DNA from 3 places in the Clostridium sp. CTA-17 genome. Region 2 is predicted to be linked to each of the others. Evidence: riboswitches for the same ligand, from Rfam matches in the RefSeq annotation. Region 2 holds a riboswitch; each other region holds the start of a gene.
What was found. Region 2 has a riboswitch for lysine ahead of lysA (diaminopimelate decarboxylase). Riboswitches for the same ligand answer to the same signal wherever they lie in the genome.
Positions count from the first base shown of each region.

Region 1 (3,295 bases), on a different contig from region 2:
TTTAATTTCATCAAAGTTACCTAATAGTAAAAAGGCTGAGCCAAGGCCTAAAGCACTTAGGGAGGCTTTAGAAGAATTAGGGGCAACCTTTGTTAAAATTGGACAAATATTAAGTACAAGACCAGATTTACTTCCTAAAGCTTATATTGAAGAGTTGGAAAAGTTACAGGATAATAATGAAATAACAGACTTTCATAAGGTAAAGGAAATATTTTATGAATCTTTTGGGACTGACATAAATACATATTTCTTAGAGTTTAGTGAAACTCCATTAGCTTCAGCATCAATTGCGCAGGTTCATAGAGCTAAATTAATAGATGGAAGAGATGTGGTAGTTAAGGTTCAGCATTATAAAATAGATGAAAAAATGAAGCTTGATTTAAGCATATTAAGAAGACTTAGCAAATTAACTTCTAATCATATAACGAATACATTAATTAATCCTGTTGAAGCCTTTAAGGAAATTGAAGATGCTACTTTAAAGGAACTTGATTTCGAAAAGGAAGCAAAGAATACTAAAAAATTTAGAGAGCTAAATAAAAATGTAGCCTGTGTTGGTGCACCTATAATTGTTGATAAGCTTACTTCTAAGAAAATTCTTACCATGGAATATATAGATGGTTGTAAAATAACAGATTTCAATATTTTAAAAGAAGAAGGATATGACTTTGAGGATATTGCGAATAAATTAGCAAATTCATTTTTTAAACAGGTTCTTGAAGATGGATTTTTTCATGGTGATCCTCATCCAGGAAACTTATTTATAAGAGAAGGTAAAATCTACTTTATAGACTTTGGTTTAGTTGGAACTTTAGAAACAAATTTAAGAAATTGGCTTAATAAGGCCATGATTGCTATGGTTTTAGGTGATATTGATACCTTAGTTGATTTTGTAAATGCTATAGGAATAAAAAAAGGAAAAGTTGAATATTCAGTATTGTATGATGATTTGAAAAATATAGTCTCAAAATATATAAACGCATCCTTAAAGACAATAAAAATATCAGATTTATTTAAAGAAATCTTTGAGATAGCAGAACGAAATAATATTCAGTTTCCAAGAGAATTAGTTACTTTAGTAAGATCTATAGTTATACTAGAAGGGGTTATAGCTAAAATAGATCCAGATTTAGAAATTATGGAATGTATTTATCCTTATGTAAAAGAAAGAAATAAAGAGGAAATGCTAAAAAGTTTAAATAAGGATAAACTTATAACTGAAGCATATAAGTTTGCTTCTAAGAGTATAGAAATTCCTACTAAATTTTCAGAACTTGTGGATAGTTTGACTAAGGGAAGAGCTAAGTTGCAATTTGAAATGAAGGGATTAGATAAGCCACTTACAGATTTAAATAAAATGGTAAATAGAATAGCTTTCTCATTAATAGTTGGATGTATGATAATAGGTTCCTCATTAATAGTTAATGCTAAAACGGGACCTACTTTTCAAGGTGTTCCTATTTTAGGATTAATAGGCTTTATAGTATCAGGAATTTTTGGATTGTGGTTATTGATTTCTATAATAAAATCAGGATTTTTTTAATAAATAGTTAATAAAGCGATTAAATACTTGAAAGAAACATAGTTATATTGTATAAATGTATACAATATAATAATTTAAAAGTGAATAATTTAAAAAGAGGTAGAGGCGCGAGAATCAAGATTACTAAAATGGAGTTAAGTAGCGTAGAAGTTTTAGGAAAGGGGTTATCGCCGAAGTTTTTGGCTAATACTTTAAGGCTAAATGCTGGGGTTGTATAGAATATATACAACACTGTCACAAAATGTGGAGAGCTATCATCTTAGGGAATTAAATAAATAAAAGTTTATTTGCAAAAGTAATTTTATTAAGTATTAAGACCTTAGGTTGATCAAGCCTAAGGTCTTTTTTGCAGAAATTTTATAATAAGAGAAAATAAGGGAACACCTCTGTAAATTAATTCACTGCATATTTAAGGGGGAATTTATAATGAGAAACAAAACTAGATTTAAAGTTTTTCTAACGGTTTTTGCAATGACAATGTTATGCTCAACATTAGTCTTTGCTGCTGAAGATGCTGCGGCAGTAAACTCAGCTAAGTTTGGAATGTGGACAGTGCTGCCACCATTAGTTTCAATTGTATTAGCTTTTTTAACTAAGAATGTTGTAGTTTCCTTATTCATAGGAACAATTACAGGATGTATAATGCTTCAATTAAATGGATTTAATATAATTACAGCGTTAACTCAAGGATTTATTGATTTTACTTATAGAGCTTTAAATTCCTTAGCTGATCCTTGGAATGCAGGGATAATTCTTCAGGTTTTAGTTATTGGAGGAGTAATTCATTTAGTAGCTAAAATGGGAGGAGCAAAGGCAATAGCTGAGGCTTTAGCAAGAAAGGCTAAGACTGTTAAGAGTGCACAACTTACAACTTGGCTTTTAGGCTTAGCAGTTTTCTTTGATGATTATGCTAACTCATTAATTGTAGGACCAATAATGAGACCAGTTACAGATAAATTAGGAGTTTCAAGGGAAAAATTAGCCTTTGTTATAGATGCAACGGCAGCTCCAATTGCAGGGTTAGCAATAATATCAACTTGGATAGGCTTAGAGGTTGGATTAATTGGAGATGCTTTAAAAAGTGTAGGAATACAAGCTGATGGTTTTGGAGTATTTTTAGAAACAATACCATATAGATTTTATAATATATTAATTTTAGCTTTTGTTGTTATATCAGCAATAACTTTAAGAGAGTTTGGACCAATGCTTAAAGCTGAGAGAAGAGCTAGAAGAGGAGAAGTTTTATCTACTACAGAAATTTCATCAGATAGTGAAGATTTAGAACCTATAGAAGGAATTAAATTAAGTGTTTGGAATGCAATAATTCCAATTGGAGTTTTAATAGTATCATCTTTAATAGGGTTTTATTATAGTGGATGGGTAACTATAATGGGTGGAGAAGATTTAGCCATAATAGAGCTTATGAATAATACACCTTTTAGTTTTGCTGGAATACAAGCAGCATTCTCAAATGCAGATGCTTCAGTAGTTTTATTCCAATCAGCTTTATTAGCAACTATAGTAGCTCTTATATTAGGAGTTGGTAGAAAAATATTTACTATTTCAGAAGGAATAGGAATTTGGATTGAAGGAATGAAAGGACTTTTAATAACAGGAGTAATTCTTATATTAGCTTGGTCTTTAAGTTCTGTAATTAAAGAATTAGGAACTGCTTCTTACCTGGTAGGAGTACTATCAGATGCAATACCAGCATTTTTATTACCAGCAATAATATTTATTTTAGGTTCAATA
Region 1 is NZ_BAAABF010000007.1:81,469-84,763, reverse strand. Features, by position in the region: gene ACYUCG_RS11650 (ABC1 kinase family protein) at 1-1,543, shown strand, start outside; lysine riboswitch at 1,636-1,805, shown strand; gene ACYUCG_RS11645 (Na+/H+ antiporter NhaC family protein) at 1,970-3,295, shown strand, end outside.
Region 1: it holds a riboswitch for lysine, as region 2 does, so the genes downstream of both, ACYUCG_RS11645 (Na+/H+ antiporter NhaC family protein) here and lysA (diaminopimelate decarboxylase) in region 2, are expected to answer to the same signal.

Region 2 (3,295 bases):
CATTATTCTAAATACTTTTAATAAAAAAAGTTGTATAGTTTTTTTACCATACAACTTTATATATTAATTAAAAACATTCATTTCTAAGCAAATCTTCATAAGTCTCTCTTTTACACATAACTTTTGAAATTCCATTGCTTACACTTACAACTGCAGCCTTAGGGATTCTATTATAATTATTAGCCATTGAATGTCCATATGCTCCAGTGGACATAATTGCTAATATATCTCCAGTTTCCATTCTAGGCATTTCTATGGAATTTAAAAGCACATCCCCTGATTCACAGCATTTACCCGCTACAGTAACTATCTCTTTAGAATTATCAAAAACTCTGTTAGCTATTAATGACTCATAATTTGCACTGTATAAGGCTGGTCTTATATTATCACTCATTCCCCCATCTACACTTACATATTTTCTTATATTAGGAATTTCTTTTATAGCTCCTACAGTATAAAGAGTTAATCCTGCATTACCCACAATACTTCTTCCTGGCTCTATACTTAATATAGGAACATTCATATTTAATTTTCTGCATATTTCATCAGCTTTATTTATTATAACTGAACAATATTCTTCTATTTCTTTTGGCTTATCCCCTTCAGTATAATATATACCAAATCCTCCACCCAAGTCTAATTCTTTAATTTCATATCCTAATGTTTCTTTTATATCGTTTATAAGATTTAGCATAATTTCTGTTGTATCTTCAAAAGGTTCTAAGTCAAATATTTGAGAACCTATATGACAATGCAATCCATTAAGTTCTATATACTCTAATTCCATTGATCTTTTAACAACATCATAAACTGTATCACCAATTACAGGGAATCCAAATTTTGAATCTAATTGACCTGTTTTTATATATTCATGGGTATGGGCCTCTACTCCAGGAGTTATTCTTAAATAAACTTTTTGAACTCTTCCATATTCTTGAGCTATAGAATTAAGAACTTCTAGTTCATGAATATTATCAACTATAAATCTTCCAATTCCTAATCGTACTCCTAAATCTATTTCATAATCAGATTTATTATTACCATGGAAATATATTCTTTCTAATGGGAAACCTGCTTTATAAGCAGTATAAAGCTCTCCACCTGAAACAACATCTAAATATAAATTTTCTTCATTAACTAAATTGCACATGGACATATTTATAAACGCCTTTCCTGCATAGGTAACTCTGTTTCCTCTTTCTTCACACTTCATAGCATTATAGTATCTTCTACAATTGCTTCTCACTAATTCTTCATCAATAACATATAAAGGAGTTCCATATTCCTTGCTTAAAGCACTTGCTTTTAATCCTCCAACATATAATTCATTTCCTTCTACTTTCATTGATCCAAATAATTTCATATCTTTTCCCTCCACAAACTTTTTTAGTGGCAGAGTATAAAAGTATGCAAAGCTACCGACTTTTTGGCATTTAATTCCAATAAATAAAAACAGCAAAGGAACACCTTTGCTGCCTTAATCGCAACTTAGCGTACCTTGTAGCACTCCACTTTTTTCAAAGTGACAGTTATATGCATATTATACATATACCCAGAAATATTAATCACCATTAATATCTCTTCGGCCATAATCCCTTTCATCATACATAAAACACTCGTCAGCTACTTATGACTACTCTTAATTACGGCACCTCTACTTTGGTCCTATTTTCAAATTATTTATGCTTTTATTATATTAATTATTGTTTATAATGTTACTAAAAAATCTCAACTAATGCAATATTATAAATTAAAATTATTAATAAAAAAATTTACACATTACAATTATTTCCTTCACATCTAAATGCATTAGTACCTTCATAACCTATTTCCTTTAAAACTTTTTTTACCACTCTTTTTCCTATGCTATCCTCATTTAATTCACAAAGAGCATCCTCTATATTATACCAAGCAGCTCCCTCTACCTCAGTTGATTTCTCTATCTCTCCTGATTCATAATATGCTAAATAAGTTAGCATAAGCAATTCTTTTCCTTGTACAAAATCACTACCTAAATATTTTATATCTTTAACTGTTATTCCTGTTTCTTCTTTTACCTCTCTATAAACAGTTTCCTCTGCACATTCATCTACACCTACATATCCAGATATAAGAACTTTAGAATTTTCATATATATAACTTTGTTTTAAAAGAATTATTTCATCACCTTTTATTACAGCAACAACAATACAAGGCTTAGGTAAATCAAAAAACATCATATCATGTTTACTACAATAAGGTATCATTCCCTCATCCCAGCTATTCTTTAACTCTAATTTTTCACCACATAACGGACAATATTTAAATTTCATAATTAATTTCTTTAGTAAAGCAAATATATTACCTTCTATAATTTTTTATTATTTCAATTAAATCTAATTCTAAAGTAAAGCAAATATCTTTTCTTCCGTAATTTCTTAAAATCACCATCTATAACTTATAAAAATTCCCTATTTTAACTAAGAATAGTAATATATAAATTAAGCTAACTAAAGTTCACCACCTTTCATATTCTCAAATACTTATCATATCTTTTATATAAACTCAACTTTAAATACTAAATCCCCTAACATTAAACTTAATATTTTGTGTTTTATATTTCACATATATTTATATTTTTAATTCTATAAACTAAACTTATGATAATAGATGCCTTAACTTATGCTATTTCAGCTCCTACTTTCCAATTCTATAAATTAAACTTATAAAACTATTTCTACAGGATTAAGCAACTCAATTTCCTCTTCAGTAACTTTGCAATTATATGCAAAGATATCTACTCCTTCTTTTTTAGCTAATCTCAATGCTTCGCCAAACTTAGGATCTGTTTCATCATTAGGATAAAACTTATTTACATTATCTATCTGTATTAAAAAAATTATTCCTGCACCCATTCCTAATTTTTTAATTTCAATCAGTTCTAATATGTGTTTCTTTCCTCTTTCAGTTGGGGCGTCTGGAAATCTAGTTTCTCCATTTTCCTCTAAAGTTACACCTTTTACTTCTAAAAAATATGTATTTTCATTATCATCTTGTAATTTAAAATCAAATCTAGAATTTCCAAAAGTTTTTTCTCGACTTATATTATTAAATTTTACTAACTTTTCTATCTTTTTATTTCTTAATGCCTCTTCTACAACTTTATTAGGAATCTGAGAATCTATATTTATTAAAACCTCTCCCTTATAAGCTGCAATTAAATCATAAGGAGTTTTTCTATTTGGAGTAGTTCCTTTTCTTAAAAGAACTGTACATCCTTCTTTTAAAATCTCTCTACACCTTCCAGTGTTAGGAA
Region 2 is NZ_BAAABF010000001.1:889-4,183, reverse strand. Features, by position in the region: gene lysA (diaminopimelate decarboxylase) at 68-1,363, opposite strand; lysine riboswitch at 1,494-1,665, opposite strand; gene ACYUCG_RS00025 (NAD(+) diphosphatase) at 1,773-2,312, opposite strand; gene sfsA (DNA/RNA nuclease SfsA) at 2,703-3,295, opposite strand, start outside.

Region 3 (3,295 bases), 890 kb from region 2:
TCTCATCAGTATCTATATGATCCACACTTAAGTCAACGTCTTTTAAGTCTATTAGTTTAGTTTTATGCTTAATTTTATAATATGCAAATAATCCAAAGAATAAAGGTAATCCAATATAAGATGAAATTAATCCACCCCAGTCTACTCCATTTCTAACATCTAAATATGCATATCCTTGACCTAAAACTATTATTCCGCATAATATTAAAGCAATTATAGGTCCTAAAGGAAATAATTTAGCTTTGTAAACTAATCTGTTCATATCTTTACCCTGTGCCACATAAGCTTTTCTGAATCTATAGTGACATATTGCTATTCCAAGCCAAGCTATAAATCCTGATAATCCTGAGGCTGCTACAAGCCATACATAAACTGTATTTTCAGCATAAATACCTGTTAAGAAACATAAACTTGCAATTATTGTTGTTATTATAATAGCATTAACTGGTACTCCTCTAGAATTGGTTTTTTCGAAAATCTTAGGTGCCATTCCACTTTTAGCCATGGCATAAAGCATTCTACTTGATGCATACATACCAGAGTTACCAGCTGATAAAACAGAAGTAAGTATTATAGCATTCATAATTGAAGCAGCTCCAGCTAATCCTAATTTCTCAAATACTATTGTAAAGGCACTTGTTTCTACTCCAGCTTGAGCATTTGGCACTAAAGCACCTATTACCAAAATTGTTCCTAAATAAAATAATAAGATTCTCCAAAATATTGTATTAACAGCCTTAGGTACATTTTTTTCAGGATCTTCACTTTCTCCAGCAGCAACCCCTACTAATTCAGTTCCTTGGAATGAGAAACCAGCTATTAAGAAAATCATGAAAATTGATTTTGCTCCTCCAATAAATGGCCCTCCATTTTCATAGAAGTTTTTGAATCCTACATTATCTCCACCTAATATTCCAAAAATCATAAGAACCCCTACGATTAAGAATATTATAACAGTAGCAACTTTTACAGCTGCAAACCAAAACTCTGATTCTCCATAAGCTTTAGCAGATAATAAATTAAGAGTTAATATAATTACTAAAAATAATGCGCTCCAAACTATTGCTGGAACATTAGGAAACCAAAATTTCATTAATAAAGAGCCTGCAACCATTTCTGCTGCTATTGTTATAGCCCAGTTATACCAGTAATTCCATCCCAGAGCAAATCCTAAAGCAGGATCAACGAATTTTGTTGCATAAGCTCCAAAAGAACCTGTTTCTGGCATATATGTTGCCATCTCCCCTAAGCTTGTACATAAAAAATATACCATTACTCCTATAATTCCGTAAGCTACAAAAGCTCCTCCAACACCAGCTTGATGAAGTGTATCTCCCATTGCTAAGAAAATACCAGTTCCTATGGCACCTCCCATAGCAATCATACTAAGGTGTCTTGATTTCAAGCCTCTTTTTAGATTAGTATTTTGTTCTTGACTCATTTTTAGTCCTCCTTATGGTTTTAATAATTAAGCCATAAGTGATAACTAAGTTTTCGCTAACAAAAGAAACCCTTAAGCGTGTTTCATGCTTAAGGGTTCGTAAAGTTATATACAATACTCTTCTTTCATGATAGCACACCACAAAATAATTTGTGACAGTGTTACATATATTCTATGTAACCCCAACCTAATAGAATTAAAGCCTCTTCTAATGGTTTCGGCGATTCATCCTTTCACTTTGCTTCAATGTGCTTACCTCTGCAAAGATACTCTTAATCATCGCGCCTCTATCTCAGTTATTCACTTTATATTAACAATTATGAGATTAAATTTGCAAAATGTCAATATTTTTTTGTTGATAAATAAAAATTATAAACAAAAATTACTGAACAATTTATGAAATAATTTAGATTTTATTGTTGACTTTAAATCCTAACTATAGTAATATGTACTCATATAAAAAACATGTGTATTCAATAAGAATACAAAAGGGGGCTATTATGAAAAATTTATCCTTAATAAAAAGAATATTTGTTGCAATTATTTTAGGAATACTTATTGGGCTAGGATGTTCCTATATTAATTTAGATATACCTATTAGAATATTAATGACCTTTAATAGCATATTTGGAAATTTACTTAGTTTCTTAATCCCACTTATAATAGTTGGGTTTATAGTTCCTGGTATAGCATCCTTAGGAAATAAATCAGGAAAGGGACTTTTCATAACTACTTTAATTTCATATGCTTCAACATTTTTAATAGGAATAATTACTTTCTTTATAGGACGTTCATTACTTCCTAAATTTATAGTAAGTGCTTCTTTAAGCACTGGTTCAGTAAATGTTGATCCTTATTTTACAATTGATATTCCTCCAATGTTTGGTGTTATGTCTGCTTTAGTTTTTGCATTCTTATTAGGAATAGGAATATCAAGAATAAAAAATAGTTATTTATTGAAGGTATCAGAAGAGTTTAATCATGTTATTTTATTAACTATAAAAAATGTATTAATACCTTTAGTACCTATTTACATACTTTCAATATTTTCAAAGTTAAGTTATAATGGTGAGATTTTTACTACTCTAAAGTCTTTTGGACTTGTGTACTTAGTTTTATTTTCAATACAAGGATCTTATTTAGTGGTTCAATATGTTTTAGCTGGAACTTTAAAGAAAGAAAATCCATTAAAATTATTAAAAAATATGATTCCTGCATATATGACAGCTTTGGGAACTCAATCATCAGCAGCTACAATCCCAGTTACTTTAAATTGTACTAAAGAAAATAATGTTGACCAAGATGTAGCAGATTTTGTTATTCCTTTAGGAGCAACAATAAATTTAGCAGGTGATACTATTACTCTAGTTCTTGCATCAATGGCTGTAATGTATATGAAAGGACAAACTCCAACTTTCTCTGTTATGATTCCATTTATAGTTATGTTAGGAGTAACTATGGTAGCAGCACCAGGGGTACCAGGTGGCGGAGTTATGGCTGCTTTGGGATTACTTGAAGGTATGCTTGGATTTGGTAATGTTGAAAAATCCTTAATGATAGCACTGCATGCTGCTCAAGATAGTTTTGGAACAGCAACTAATGTAACTGGAGATGGAGCTATAGCTATAATAGTAGAATCAATATTAAAGAAAAGAAACAATACTAACATTAAAATTGAAGAGGCTGAAGAAGAATTCATTCCAAAGGTTAGTTGTAATTAAAAAAATGACTATGAGAATTTCTCATAGTCATTTTTTATTTAAGAATTATATTGCTACTTTTAGGGAATAATTGATCATATAAAGAATCAAAGCCCTCATCAGCTAATACTACTTCTGTATCATCATTTACATA
Region 3 is NZ_BAAABF010000001.1:889,048-892,342, forward strand. Features, by position in the region: gene ACYUCG_RS03895 (amino acid permease) at 1-1,441, opposite strand, end outside; lysine riboswitch at 1,565-1,739, opposite strand; gene ACYUCG_RS03900 (dicarboxylate/amino acid:cation symporter) at 1,942-3,162, shown strand; gene ACYUCG_RS03905 (hypothetical protein) at 3,197-3,295, opposite strand, start outside.
Region 3: it holds a riboswitch for lysine, as region 2 does, so the genes downstream of both, ACYUCG_RS03895 (amino acid permease) here and lysA (diaminopimelate decarboxylase) in region 2, are expected to answer to the same signal.